DNA from 3 places in the Natronincola ferrireducens genome. Region 1 is predicted to be linked to each of the others. Evidence: riboswitches for the same ligand, from Rfam matches in the RefSeq annotation. Region 1 holds a riboswitch; each other region holds the start of a gene.
What was found. Region 1 has a riboswitch for cobalamin ahead of cobT (nicotinate-nucleotide--dimethylbenzimidazole phosphoribosyltransferase). Riboswitches for the same ligand answer to the same signal wherever they lie in the genome.
Positions count from the first base shown of each region.

Region 2: another riboswitch for cobalamin. It lies ahead of BLS22_RS00030 (sirohydrochlorin chelatase); the one in region 1 lies ahead of cobT (nicotinate-nucleotide--dimethylbenzimidazole phosphoribosyltransferase).
Region 3: another riboswitch for cobalamin. It lies ahead of BLS22_RS15630 (energy-coupling factor ABC transporter permease); the one in region 1 lies ahead of cobT (nicotinate-nucleotide--dimethylbenzimidazole phosphoribosyltransferase).

Region 1 is NZ_FNFP01000001.1:1,015,441-1,019,479, forward strand. It holds gene BLS22_RS04665 (MATE family efflux transporter) at 1-1,055, shown strand, start outside; cobalamin riboswitch at 1,116-1,294, shown strand; gene cobT (nicotinate-nucleotide--dimethylbenzimidazole phosphoribosyltransferase) at 1,394-2,443, shown strand; gene BLS22_RS04675 (ABC transporter ATP-binding protein) at 2,582-3,313, shown strand; gene BLS22_RS04680 (hypothetical protein) at 3,387-4,039, shown strand, end outside.
Region 2 is NZ_FNFP01000001.1:3,932-7,970, forward strand. It holds gene BLS22_RS00025 (TVP38/TMEM64 family protein) at 227-871, shown strand; cobalamin riboswitch at 993-1,175, shown strand; gene BLS22_RS00030 (sirohydrochlorin chelatase) at 1,309-1,692, shown strand; gene hemA (glutamyl-tRNA reductase) at 1,714-2,970, shown strand; gene BLS22_RS00040 (precorrin-2 dehydrogenase/sirohydrochlorin ferrochelatase family protein) at 2,996-3,634, shown strand; gene hemC (hydroxymethylbilane synthase) at 3,697-4,039, shown strand, end outside.
Region 3 is NZ_FNFP01000003.1:197,916-201,954, forward strand. It holds gene BLS22_RS09215 (nucleoid-associated protein) at 1-487, shown strand, start outside; gene BLS22_RS15630 (energy-coupling factor ABC transporter permease) at 623-766, opposite strand; cobalamin riboswitch at 1,101-1,279, opposite strand; gene BLS22_RS09225 (LysR family transcriptional regulator) at 1,358-2,278, opposite strand; gene buk (butyrate kinase) at 2,588-3,664, shown strand; gene BLS22_RS09235 (4Fe-4S dicluster domain-containing protein) at 3,693-3,896, shown strand; gene vorB (3-methyl-2-oxobutanoate dehydrogenase subunit VorB) at 3,924-4,039, shown strand, end outside.

The DNA of each region.
Region 1 (4,039 bases):
GTGTAGTATTAGGTATATTGGGAATTCTATTTGCTAAGCCTATCATTACTTCTATTGTAGATGATCCTGAGGTTATTGTGCTTGGAACAGATTATCTAAGGATTGTAATGGGGGGGCTTATATTCTATATACCTCTTGTTATCGGCAATGCCATATTACGTGGAGCAGGAAACACAGTTATACCTCTAATTTCTGCTATTCTAGCTAACACTTTTAATATTATAGGGGATTATGGGTTAATCTTTGGAAGATTGGGACTTCCAGAGCTAGGGGTAAGGGGGGCTGCTATTGCTACAGGTAGTGCCCAAGCCTTAGGAGCGATTGTTACCTTGTATTACGTCATTAGGGGTACAGCTGGTATTCAGGTGAAAATAAAGGATTTAATAAAATGGGATTTTAAGACGATAAGGAATGTAGTGGGATTAAGTACTCCAGCAGGACTGGAGATGTTGATGAACGAAGGAAGTAGATTACTTTCCTCCTTTTGGATTGCTCAATTGGGAACAGTAGCCTTTGCTGGTCATTCCCTTGCAATAGCAGCCGAATCAATATCCTTTATGCCGGGATATGGCATTGCTATTGCAGCCACCACTCTAGTAGGACAGAATTTAGGTGACAATAATGTTGTGGATGCCGATGAAAGTGCAAAAAAATCTGTCCTATATGCCTCTATATTAATGGGTTTAGTAGGTGTAGCCTTTTTCCTCATTCCCTATCCTATCATGAGGCTTTTTAGTACAGATCATGAGACAGTGGCCTTGGCGGCTGTATGTCTAAGGGTAGGAGCCCTTGAGCAGATTCCTATTGCCATTGCTATAGTTGTGTCTGGGGCATTAAAGGGAGCAGGAGATACAAAGGGACCCTTTAAAATTGCCCTCATAACCAATTTGACAGTAAGACTCCCTCTTATTTATTTCATTGTCTTTGTATGGAGACTCCATATAGGCTATGTGTGGGCAGCTACTGCCCTACAATTTATGGTAGAGGCCCTACTGATGGTGGTTCGTTATAAAAAAGGGCAGTGGAAAAGCACTGAAATTCAATGGGAGCAGTAAAATTTTAAAATTTACTATTGACTGAAAAAACATTGTATTGTAGGATAAATTTAGATGTATAAATGAATAAAAGCAGTAGGTGCCCCTTAGGGGGAGAATAGGGAATGAAGTGGAAATCTTCAGCGGTCCCACCACTGTAAAGGGAAGTTTCATTGATTATACCACTGGATGATGATCTGGGAAGGTCCAATGAAATGATGAACCTCAGCCAGGAGACCTGCCTATTAGCTTTGAGATGTGTGGATGATGGAAAAGTCTGCAGTTTATTTGATGTTTAAATAAACTGTGGGCTTTTATTTTTTTAAAATCTATTATAGAAAAGGAAGGCGAAAAACAAAATGAATTTATTACAACAAACGATTGAAAAAATTGAGAACTTAGATCAGGAGACAATGATAAAGGCTAGGGAGAGGGTGGATAATCTCATCAAGCCTCCTAAAAGCTTAGGACGCTTAGAGGATTTGGCAGTACAATTGGCAGGTATTACAAAAACTGTAAAACCTGTTGTAGACAACAAAGCTATTATCGTTATGGCGGCAGACCATGGTGTTTATGAGGAGGGGGTGGCTCCAAATCCTCAGGCAATAACAGCTATACAAACCTTAAATTTTCCTAAAGGCACAACTGGTGTATGTGCTTTAAGTAGGATGTCCGGGGCCAAAATTGTTACTGTGGATATTGGTATTAAAGAGGATATTCCTAATGATGCTGGTGTTATCATTAGGAAAATAAAATATGGAACTGATAATATGGCTAAAGGACCAGCCATGACAAGGGAAGAGGCCATTAAAGCTTTAGAAGTGGGGATAGAAATAGCTAATGAAGAAATAAAGAAGGGTGTCAATCTTTTAGGAACAGGAGAGATGGGTATAGGCAACACTACTGCTAGTACAGCTATTTTAGCAGTTTTAGGAAACTATCCTCCTGAAGACATCACGGGAAGGGGAGCAGGTCTATCTTCAGAGGGGATTCAACATAAGGCAAAGGTTATAGAAAAAGCTATTCATCTGAACAATCCAAATCCTACCGATGGGATTGATGTTCTTGCTAAGGTAGGTGGATTAGAAATAGGTGGTATGGCTGGTGTGATGCTGGGGGCGGCAGCCAATAGGGTTCCAGTTGTAGTGGATGGGTATATAGCAACAGCCGCTGCATTGATTGCTGCAACCATTGAGCCTAAAGCAAAGGAATATTTTATTGCTTCCCATGCTTCAGCTGAAATAGGTGGCAAAAAGGCTAGTGAATTACTGGGTATAAAGCCGATACTTTATATGGACATGTGTCTTGGAGAGGGGTCGGGAGCAGCCTTAACCTTTCCTATTGTGGAGGCAGCTTGTGATATGATGAAGTATATGATTACCTTTCAAGAAGCAAGTATGACAATTTAGAGGTTAAAGTAGCCCATCAAATGTTAGTGCCACCAGTATATATGGTGGCACTGTTTTGTGTAATTTGCTTTTTAATTGGATTAATAAAAGATATATATTATAATGGATATAGAAGGGCATTGAAATGGAGTTGGGGTTATGGGTGTAATAGAGTTTTGTAATGTTGAATATAGTTATAGAAAAAACAAGGTATTAAAAGATATAAGCTTTAGCATAGATAAGGGAGAAATTGTAGGTATCGTAGGGCCCAATGGAGCAGGAAAATCCACCCTTCTATCCATTGCTGCTACGCTTTTTAAGCCTTCGGAGGGCTATGTAAAATATTATGGAAAAAGGATAGAAAAGGATTATGGGGAGGTACGAAAAAAGATTGGCTATATCCCCCAGGAAATAGCCCTCTACAGCAATAGAAGGGTACAGGAAAATTTGATTTTTTTGGGGAAGTTATATGGATTAAAGGAAGGGGAATTGAAAAAAAGGGTAAACGAGGTATTGGAGATAGTAGAGATTTCTCCCAATGAAAATAAAAAAATTAAAGAATTGTCAGGGGGAATGCAGAGAAGAATCAATATTGCTGCCGCCCTAATGAATAGTCCTGAAATATTAATTATGGATGAGGCTACGGTAGGGATAGATCTACAATCAAGAAGATGTATTCTACACATGATGAAGGCTTTAGGTCAAGAAGGCAAAGCCATATTATATGCCACCCATCATACAGAAGAAATCCTAGCCATCTGTTCAAGGATGATTTTATTAAAGGAGGGTAGGATAATAGGGGATAGAGGAGTTAATGCCCTACATATTAATAGCACTCAAGAGATAAAGCACTTAGAAGAGGAATTAATCAAGGAGATTTATCGCCATTAGCAGTCTTATGGACAATGACATATGGAATATGTTAATATATGGTAAAACCTAACCAATAAAGGGGGATAAAAAGATGACAATGAAAAAAAGAGGCATGATATTTTTACTTATTAGTATCATGATTATAACGATGTTAACAGCCTGTAGTGCTAGTAAGCCACCAAAAGAAATGTTGTCAGAAGCAATATTAAAAGGTGAGGAAATTACTGGATCTCAGTTTAAAATGATCCTATCCTTAAATATAAATTCTGTAGATATTTATGATCCTGAATTTGCTGTTTTTACTACAATGCTTAACAATGGAAAAATCATTATCGAAGGCAAAACCGATTTAAACCAAGAGAAAACAGAAGCTACTATTAAACTGGACTTAGGGGGAATGTCCTTTAATGCCAATCTGTATCAATATGACAATAAACTAGTACTGAAAATCCCATTTTTAGCTCAATTTCTTGGAGATCCTAGTTTAGGGGAAAAATATATTGTGATGGATTTAGACTACCTTATGGAGGAATTTGCACCCTATCAACAAGAGGTACAGGTGTTACATGAAGAAGCCCTTATGGCATTGTATAGAAAGATAGTAGTTACTAGCTTAGAAGTACTAAGTGATGGTGCTGTGCTGGATAAAGGAGAACAAACCGTCACAGTAGGAAATCAAGATGTGAAGGCAAGGGAAATTGAAGTTTTAATAGATGAAGTAGAATTAAAGGCTATTATTAAAAA
Region 2 (4,039 bases), 1.0 Mb from region 1:
CTCTTATAAATTGCATTACCATCTTTTATAAAGAAAAAGAATTTTAAAAAATAGAGGTTTTACAAAAAACACTATAGAAGTTAGACTGAAACAATGTAAAAAAATCTGGGGGGAAAAGATATAGGCAATAAATTAAATTTTATGGCATACAATTAGTCAACAGCAATTAGTGAAGAAAGCTAAAGTATATAGAATAGAAGCTTCTTGTATTGGAAAGGAAAAAATCATGAAGAAAAGAAAAATGTTTAAAGCTATAGTAGCAATTTTTATAATTTTTATAGGTATTATTTTATTAATTAAGTTTAGGGACCACCTATTTATACAATGGAATATAGAAAGACTTCAAAGGGGGATAGAAGGCCTTGGGATTTGGGGTGTATTGGTTTTTATAGGAATTGCTGCTATTCGGCCATTTCTCTTTTTCCCTAATGTTGTGATTTTTATCGTTGGAGGCTTAATTTATGGCACATTCCTAGGGAGTATCGCTGCATTGATAGGAGTAATGATTGCTTTTTCCTTAAGCTTTTGGCTAGGCAGCAAATTTCAGGACCTTGTTAAGAAAATTGTAGGAGAAAGGTACATCATCAAGCTCCAAAGCATACAAGATAAAGAAATTATAAGAAAGTTATTTGTCATGAGGGTTACCCCTGGATTTCCCATTGATCCCATTAGCTATGGAGCTGGATTAGTAGGAATATCCTACGAAAAATTTTTTGTAGGAAGCCTTCTAGGGATTACCCCCAAAGTCATTTTATATACCTTTTTAGGAGATACTATCAACAACGTTTTCTCCATACAGACTATAATTGTTTATGTCTTATTATTATTGCTAGCTATTGTCCCAACTATATTTTTTAAAACAGAAATCTAATCATCCATAATCAACCATAACACCAGGACTTTTTTTATAACCTTATATTTCTATTGAAAACACAAGGGAATTTTGATATGATGTTTGTGACAAACCATATCAAAAAACAATTTAAAATAAAAAAAGATTTATACGTTTAGGTGTTTCATAGGAAACTTAAATGGGAAAGCGGTGAAAATCCGCTACAGCCCCCGCTACTGTAAGTGAGGATGAAATCGACAACAGCCACTGAACTGAATTTGGGAAGGCGTCGAGAGTAAAGGGATTCACGAGTCAGGAGACCAGCCTAAAGCTGACAACAACCTTCGGAGGGAGGGGATGTTTGTAGTACTGTAATAGAAAAATTATTTCAGGACATACAAAATCCACTTCTAGTGGATTTTTTTTATTTTACAACAAAACAACTAAGATTTCATAATTAATAAGGAGGCATATTCATGAAAAGAGGATTGTTTGTATTGGCCCATGGTAGTAAAGCAAAGGAAGCAGATGACATTTTAAAGGAAATTATAGCAATGTTAGAGGAGAGAAATAAGGAGGAGTTTCCTCTACTGGGTTTTGGCTCCCTACAGATTTCAAAACCAAGCTTTCATGAGGGAATAGATGAGTTAGTAAATAAAGGAGCAGAGGAGATTGTTATTGTTCCAATGTTCCTCTTTCAAGGAAATCATATTAAATATGATATTCCAGAAGAGTTAGACCAAGTAAAGGAAAAGTATCCAGCCATTAAATTTATTATGGCAAAGCATATAGGAGCCGATAGAAGAGTTGCAGAGATTGTTAAAGAAAGAGGTAAAGAGGCTTTGGCCCTTACATTCTAAAAACATAGAAGGTGATGAGTAATGAAGGTAGTTGTATTTGGTATTACCCATAAAAATTCTACTATAACCCTTCGGGAAAAGGTTGCATTTTCCAAGTCGATGCTACAGAAGGCCTATAATATTATGAAGGAGGACCCCTTTATAAAAGAAGGGGTTATCCTATCCACCTGTAATCGCAGTGAAATCATTAGTGTGGTAGAGGATACAAATCTAGCAGAAAAATGGTTTAAGAATTTTTACACAGATTTTTTTCAATTGAAGCAAGAAGAACTGGAAGGACATTATGTATTTAAAAGGAAAAAGGAAGCTGTAACCTACTTATACGAAGTCTGTTGTGGTTTGGACTCCTTGGTTTTAGGAGAAGATCAAATATTGGGACAGGTGAAAGAAGCCCATCATAGGGCAATGGAGGTTAAAGGCTGCGGTAAGGTGCTAAACAAACTATTTTTAGATGCTATTACCACAGCTAAAGAAGTCAAAACCAAAACCAATATTTCTGAAAACCCTCTATCTATTAGCTATATAGCCGTAAAGCAAGTTGAGAAACAACTAAAAGGCTTAATAGACAAAAAGGTATTAGTCATTGGCTTTGGGAAAATGAGTAGACTGGCGGTGGAGCATCTAATCGATAGAGGTGTTGAAAGGATTTATATTTGCAACAGAAGAAGGGAAACCATAGAGGCTCTTAGCAACAAACATAGTCATATTCAACACATTGATTTCAATAGGAAATATGATGTGTTAAAGGAAGTAGACATCGTTATTACAGCTACAGGTGCACCCCACTATATTTACCACAAGGAAGAATTTGAAGTCCGGTATGATCAGGGGAGAGAACTGTGTATTGTAGATATTGCTTTGCCGAGGGATATCGATCCTGCCATTGGAGAAATAGAAGGGATAAGACTATTCCATATAGACCAATTAAAGGAAATTGCTGATGAAAATTTAGCCTCGAGACAAAATTTAATTAAAGAGGTTCGACAATATATTGAAGTTGCCATTGACAGCTATGAAGATTGGTATCAATGTCTACCGATATATCCCAAGATTGAGGCCATCAAAAACTATAGTCAACGATTAACCGATGAAGAGCTTGAAAAAATGTTTAAAAAGCTTTCTCATATACCTGAAAAAGATAGGGAAACCATAGAAATTATTGTTAGAAGTTTGGTGAAAAAGATGTGGAGAAAACCTATACTTCAGTTGAAGGATGCGGGAGTGAAGGGTAAGGGAGAAGAAATGGCTTCCTTTGTAGATGAATTTTTAGGATTATAGAAATTTTGAAATAAGGAGAAGAACAATGGCTTTATATTATCCAATGATGGTTGAAATCAAGGGAAAACCCTGTACTGTTGTGGGGGGCGGTGAGGTGGCAGAGCGGAAGGTGATAACGTTACTGGAGTATGGTGCTGTTGTGACGGTTATAAGCCCCAAGCTAACCCCTGCCTTGGAAAAACTAGCGAAGGACAATAAAATTGTCCATAAAAACAAGCCCTATACAACAGGGGATTTAGATGGAAGTATTTTAGCTTATGGGGTTACAGATGATGCTGATATTAATAAAAGGTGTAAACAGGAAGCAAATCAGCGACAGATTTTTATTAATGTTGGTGATTCTCGACACCTATCAGACTTTATCCTTCCTGCCTCCATCAACCGTGGAAGCTTAACAATAACTATATCCACTGAAGGGAAAAGCCCCATGCTTTCCCGAAAAATCAAAGAAGAACTGGAATCTATCTACGGAGAAATCTACGGAGACCTCCTAGATATATTAGGGGCTATAAGAGGGAAGGCCTTAAGGGAAATACCCTCCATCCAGGATAGGAAAAGGTTATTTCATCACCTAATATACGATGTTGACTATCGGAAAGAAGACCCTTTTAAAATCAAGGAAAAGCTATGGGACACTTATGAAGCTTTTAAAGAAGGGCTATAGACTGAAAAGAGGCTGTCTAATAGGAGTTTAAACAAATTTAATTCAATAAAAGGCGTGATAAGATGCGAACAATTAAAATAGGCTCTAGGGCCAGTGAATTAGCCTTAACCCAAGCAGAAATCATTATAGGAATGCTGAAGGAAAGGTTTCCCCAATATCAATATGAAATTATTAAAATCAAAACGATTGGGGATAAAATTTTAGATAAAACCTTAAGCAAAATTGGTGGTAAAGGACTGTTTGTCAAGGAAATACAAACAGCCCTATTAGAAGAAGAGATTGATTTGGCTGTCCATAGTATGAAGGACATGCCGGCAGAATCTCCTGAGGAATTGATTCTAGGTGCTATAACCAAAAGAGAAGATCCTAGGGATGTGTTGGTAATCAAGGACAATAGAACCTTAG
Region 3 (4,039 bases), on a different contig from region 1:
TGAGATTAATGGAGATAAGGATTTCTATTTATCCAAATTATTTATGAAGTGTACATTTGATCTATCTAATGATGAAAAATTTAAAATACTTACTAAAGTAACTAAGAAATTGAACAAAAAATATTTTGACGAGGATTTTAAGAAAACAGCAAAATTACACGAAGCTTTAGCCGATAGCATGGGGGAATGTGATGAAATTCAAATAAGTAATATTGCTGCTGAAGTCTTTCAAGGTAATCATGAAATACAAAATGAATATATTGATGAGATAAAGAAAGAAGGTTTAAAGGAAAATATCGTAAACCTACAACCATCAAATGTAGTAAATAAAAAACTTAAAACCCATAGGCTAAAGACCGACAGTGGCATTGAAATTAATTTACCTTCTGGCTATTATAATAATAATGATGTTGTTGAGTTCATAAACAATCCAGATGGAACAATTTCTATATTAATAAAAAATATTACTAAAATACATAACAAATAAAGCTGTAGATATCCTATATACCTAGATGGAGAGTATAGGATGTCTACAGCTTTTTTTACATGTGTTTAAAATGCAAAGGATAGAATATTAAGAGGCTTTAGCATGTTTGCGCCTAAAGCAGTTAAGCCACCATGTTTAAAAAACAGACTGTAATAAAAGACCTATAAAGACAGCAATAGTATTACGCTTCCCTACAATAATTCCCAGCAATCCACCTAATAAGGGATGAATTGAACTTGGAGCAACCGGGATGCTGATTAAAGAAAAAGCTGCTGTCATAAGATTAATAGAATTAAAATTTTACTTCAGGTGCAGTTCTGCACCTGAAGTAAAGTAATCAATCTCCAGCAAAATAATAGGGGAGCAAATGGCTTATTTTGCTTTTATTTTGCTGAAGGGGGCGACGATTAATGTCGAGCACATACAGGATATCTCTGATTTTGATGTAATTCCTTAAATAAAGTGAAATTAAAAAAAAACCTAGACTTAAAGGCATAGGTTATTAGGATAAAAACTTGTCAAGTTATTTGAACAGCTATGACTTATAACAAACTAAGTTTAGTTGGTTATAGTCATGACAATTAATCCCAAATCCATACACCGTGAATTTGTATGTGGCGTAGTTATACAAGTAGGTATCCTGGCTTAGGATCATTGCTGTTTTACGCCTTCCCAGATAATATCCAGTGGCATATATGTAAAGCAGCTCCCCATTACAGTGGCGGGACCGCGTTGGATTTGCACCAAACTTCCCTTTAAATTCATAAATGAACTTGTTTAACACTATATTCAATTTGCTTAAAGTATAACATGCTATAGAAACAAAAGCAACCCAAAATTTAGGATATGTACATCATAATAGGAGTACTATTATGATGTAATGGTTGAAAAATCTTTATAATATTGAGATTTTACAAACTCTAGTTCCTTAAGAAATAAAGGAATTGAAGGATTTTCATTGGCTTTTTTCCAAGCAACCACCAACTCATACTCAATCTTTTCACCTTCGATGTCAATAAAACGAAGACTAGGACTTGAATGGAGTTTAAGACTCTTTGGTAGAATGGCTATCCCCATACCTGAGTCCACCAATAATAATACAGTGTTAAGAAGTTTAGGTTCACTAACTATGTTTGGAGCAAAACCATTATTTGAACAAATCATGAGCGTTTGATTAAAACCTTGAGGTGATTCTTTTCTATGAAGGGCAATAAAACGTTCATCCCTTAAATCACCAACATGTATACTAGTTTTATTTGCAAGGGGATGCTCACAATGCATTACTATTGAGAGGGTTTCAGTGAAAATCCTGTTTTTTTCTAGGCCTCCAATATTATCTAGACTAAATGCAAAGGTAAAACCAATGTCTAATTCATCATTATTTAAGGATTCTATCAGCATACCATGATTAAATTGGTTTAAATGTAAGTTTATCTTTGGATAATTTCTACGGAATTGTCTAATTAAATGGGGTAAAAAGTTCTTTTCGGTATAACCTAGAAAACCAAGATTTAAATTACCGATTATACCTAATTCTGCTTGACGAGTTTTTTCCATTGCTTCTACAGACTTGTTTACAAGGCTAATAGCTTCCTTTAAAAGTACAGCTCCAGCATTGGTCAGTTTTACTGAACGTTTATTTCGAATGAATAACTGTACACCTATTTTTTTCTCCAAATCTGCAATTTGTTGACTTACAGCGGATTGTGCTACAAATAGCTGTTTAGCTGCTTCGGTAAAATTTAAGTTTTCTGCAACAGCAATGAAATAGCGTAATTGTCGGATATCCATAATTATCCCCCCCTCATTTTTTATGCAGAATAAGTTATATACCAAAATAATAACATGTACCTCTATGATTATCAATATAAATCACTTTGACTTATCACTGATATACAATTATGATATTTCACAATGAAGTTAATATTCTGTATTCTAATATTAGGAATAAATTTTATTATTTCTAATTTTTGTTGAAATCAATAGAGTATTCCTTGAACATCAATAATTATAAAATTTTAGTATAGAGTATTATTTAAATAAAATTTCACTTATAAATAAAAACCTTATCAATAACTAATTTATAAAGGAGGTATCTCTATGTCATGTTCAAAAAACAGGATATTAGCAATTAATCCTGGTGCAACTTCAACTAAAATAGCTATATATGAAGAAGAGACCCTATTATTTAAAAAAATTGTAGAGCATTCAGTAAAGGATTTAAAAGAGTTTTCCAGTATATTTGGTCAATATGAATATCGCCTAAATTTAGTGCTAGAAGCCCTTAAAGAGGAAAGTACTGAACTTAACACCTTAACTGCAATAGTAGGGCGTGGGGGATTGCTTAAACCATTGCTGGGGGGAACTTATGGAGTCAATGAAAAGATGGTGGATGACTTAAAAAGGGCAGAGCAAGGGGAACATGCTTCAAACTTAGGGGCTGTTATGGCTTGGAATTTAGCTAATCAATTAAACATTCCAGCCTTTATCGTAGATCCTGTTTCTGTTGATGAAATGGAGCCAGTAGCAAGAATTTCTGGGCTGTCGGATTTAAGAAGAATCAGCTTATCCCATGCTTTAAATATGAAGGCTGTTGCCCGTAAGGTAGCTAAAGAAATGGATAAAAAATATGAAGAAGTAAACTTTGTGGTGGCCCATTTAGGAACAGGGGTTTCCGTAACACCCCATAAAAAAGGAAAGATGATAGATGTAAACAATGCCATGGCTGAAGGTCCCTTTTCTCCAGATCGATGTGGGGGACTGCCAGCAGATCAACTAGTGAAGCTATGTTTCTCAGGAAAGTATACCTATGAAGAATTAAAAGAAAAACTGATTAGAAAGGGAGGTCTTTATTCTTACTTCGGTACGATGGATGTCCGTGAGGTAGAGGCTCTGGCTGAAAAAGGCAATGAAGAGGCGAATATTGTGTTGGATGCCTTAGCATATCAGGTTGCAAAGGAAATAGGTGCTATGGCGGCGGTATTAATGGGAGAGGTGGATAGAATCATCTTAACCGGAGGCATTGCTTACTCTCAGAGAATTGTGAATGATATTATAAAACGTGTTAAGTTTATAGCTCCTATAGAAGTTGTTGCTGGGGAGAAAGAATTGCAATCCTTAGCCTTAGGTGCCTTAAGGGTCATTAGGGGGGAAGAGGAAGCCTCATTGTATAGTTAATATAAGGATAAATAAAGGAGGGATTAGCTTGGAAAAGATAAAGGTATTAACTGAGTATTGCAAGAGTTGTAGTCTCTGTATTGATGTTTGTCCTAAAAAAATTTTAGCTATTGGAAATAAAACGAATAAAAAGGGGTATTTTATAGTTATTTGCAATGACCAAGAAAAATGTATAAGCTGTGCTTTATGCGCAACTGTTTGTCCGGATGTAGCAATAGAGGTTTATAAATAAAAGTGGGGAAAGGAGCTGAAATATTTAATGGAAAGAGTGCTAATGAAGGGGAATGAAATCATTGGTGAAGCTGCTATTCGTTCAGGTTGCAAATTGTTTTTTGGATATCCTATCACACCTTCAACAGAAGTTATAGAATATTT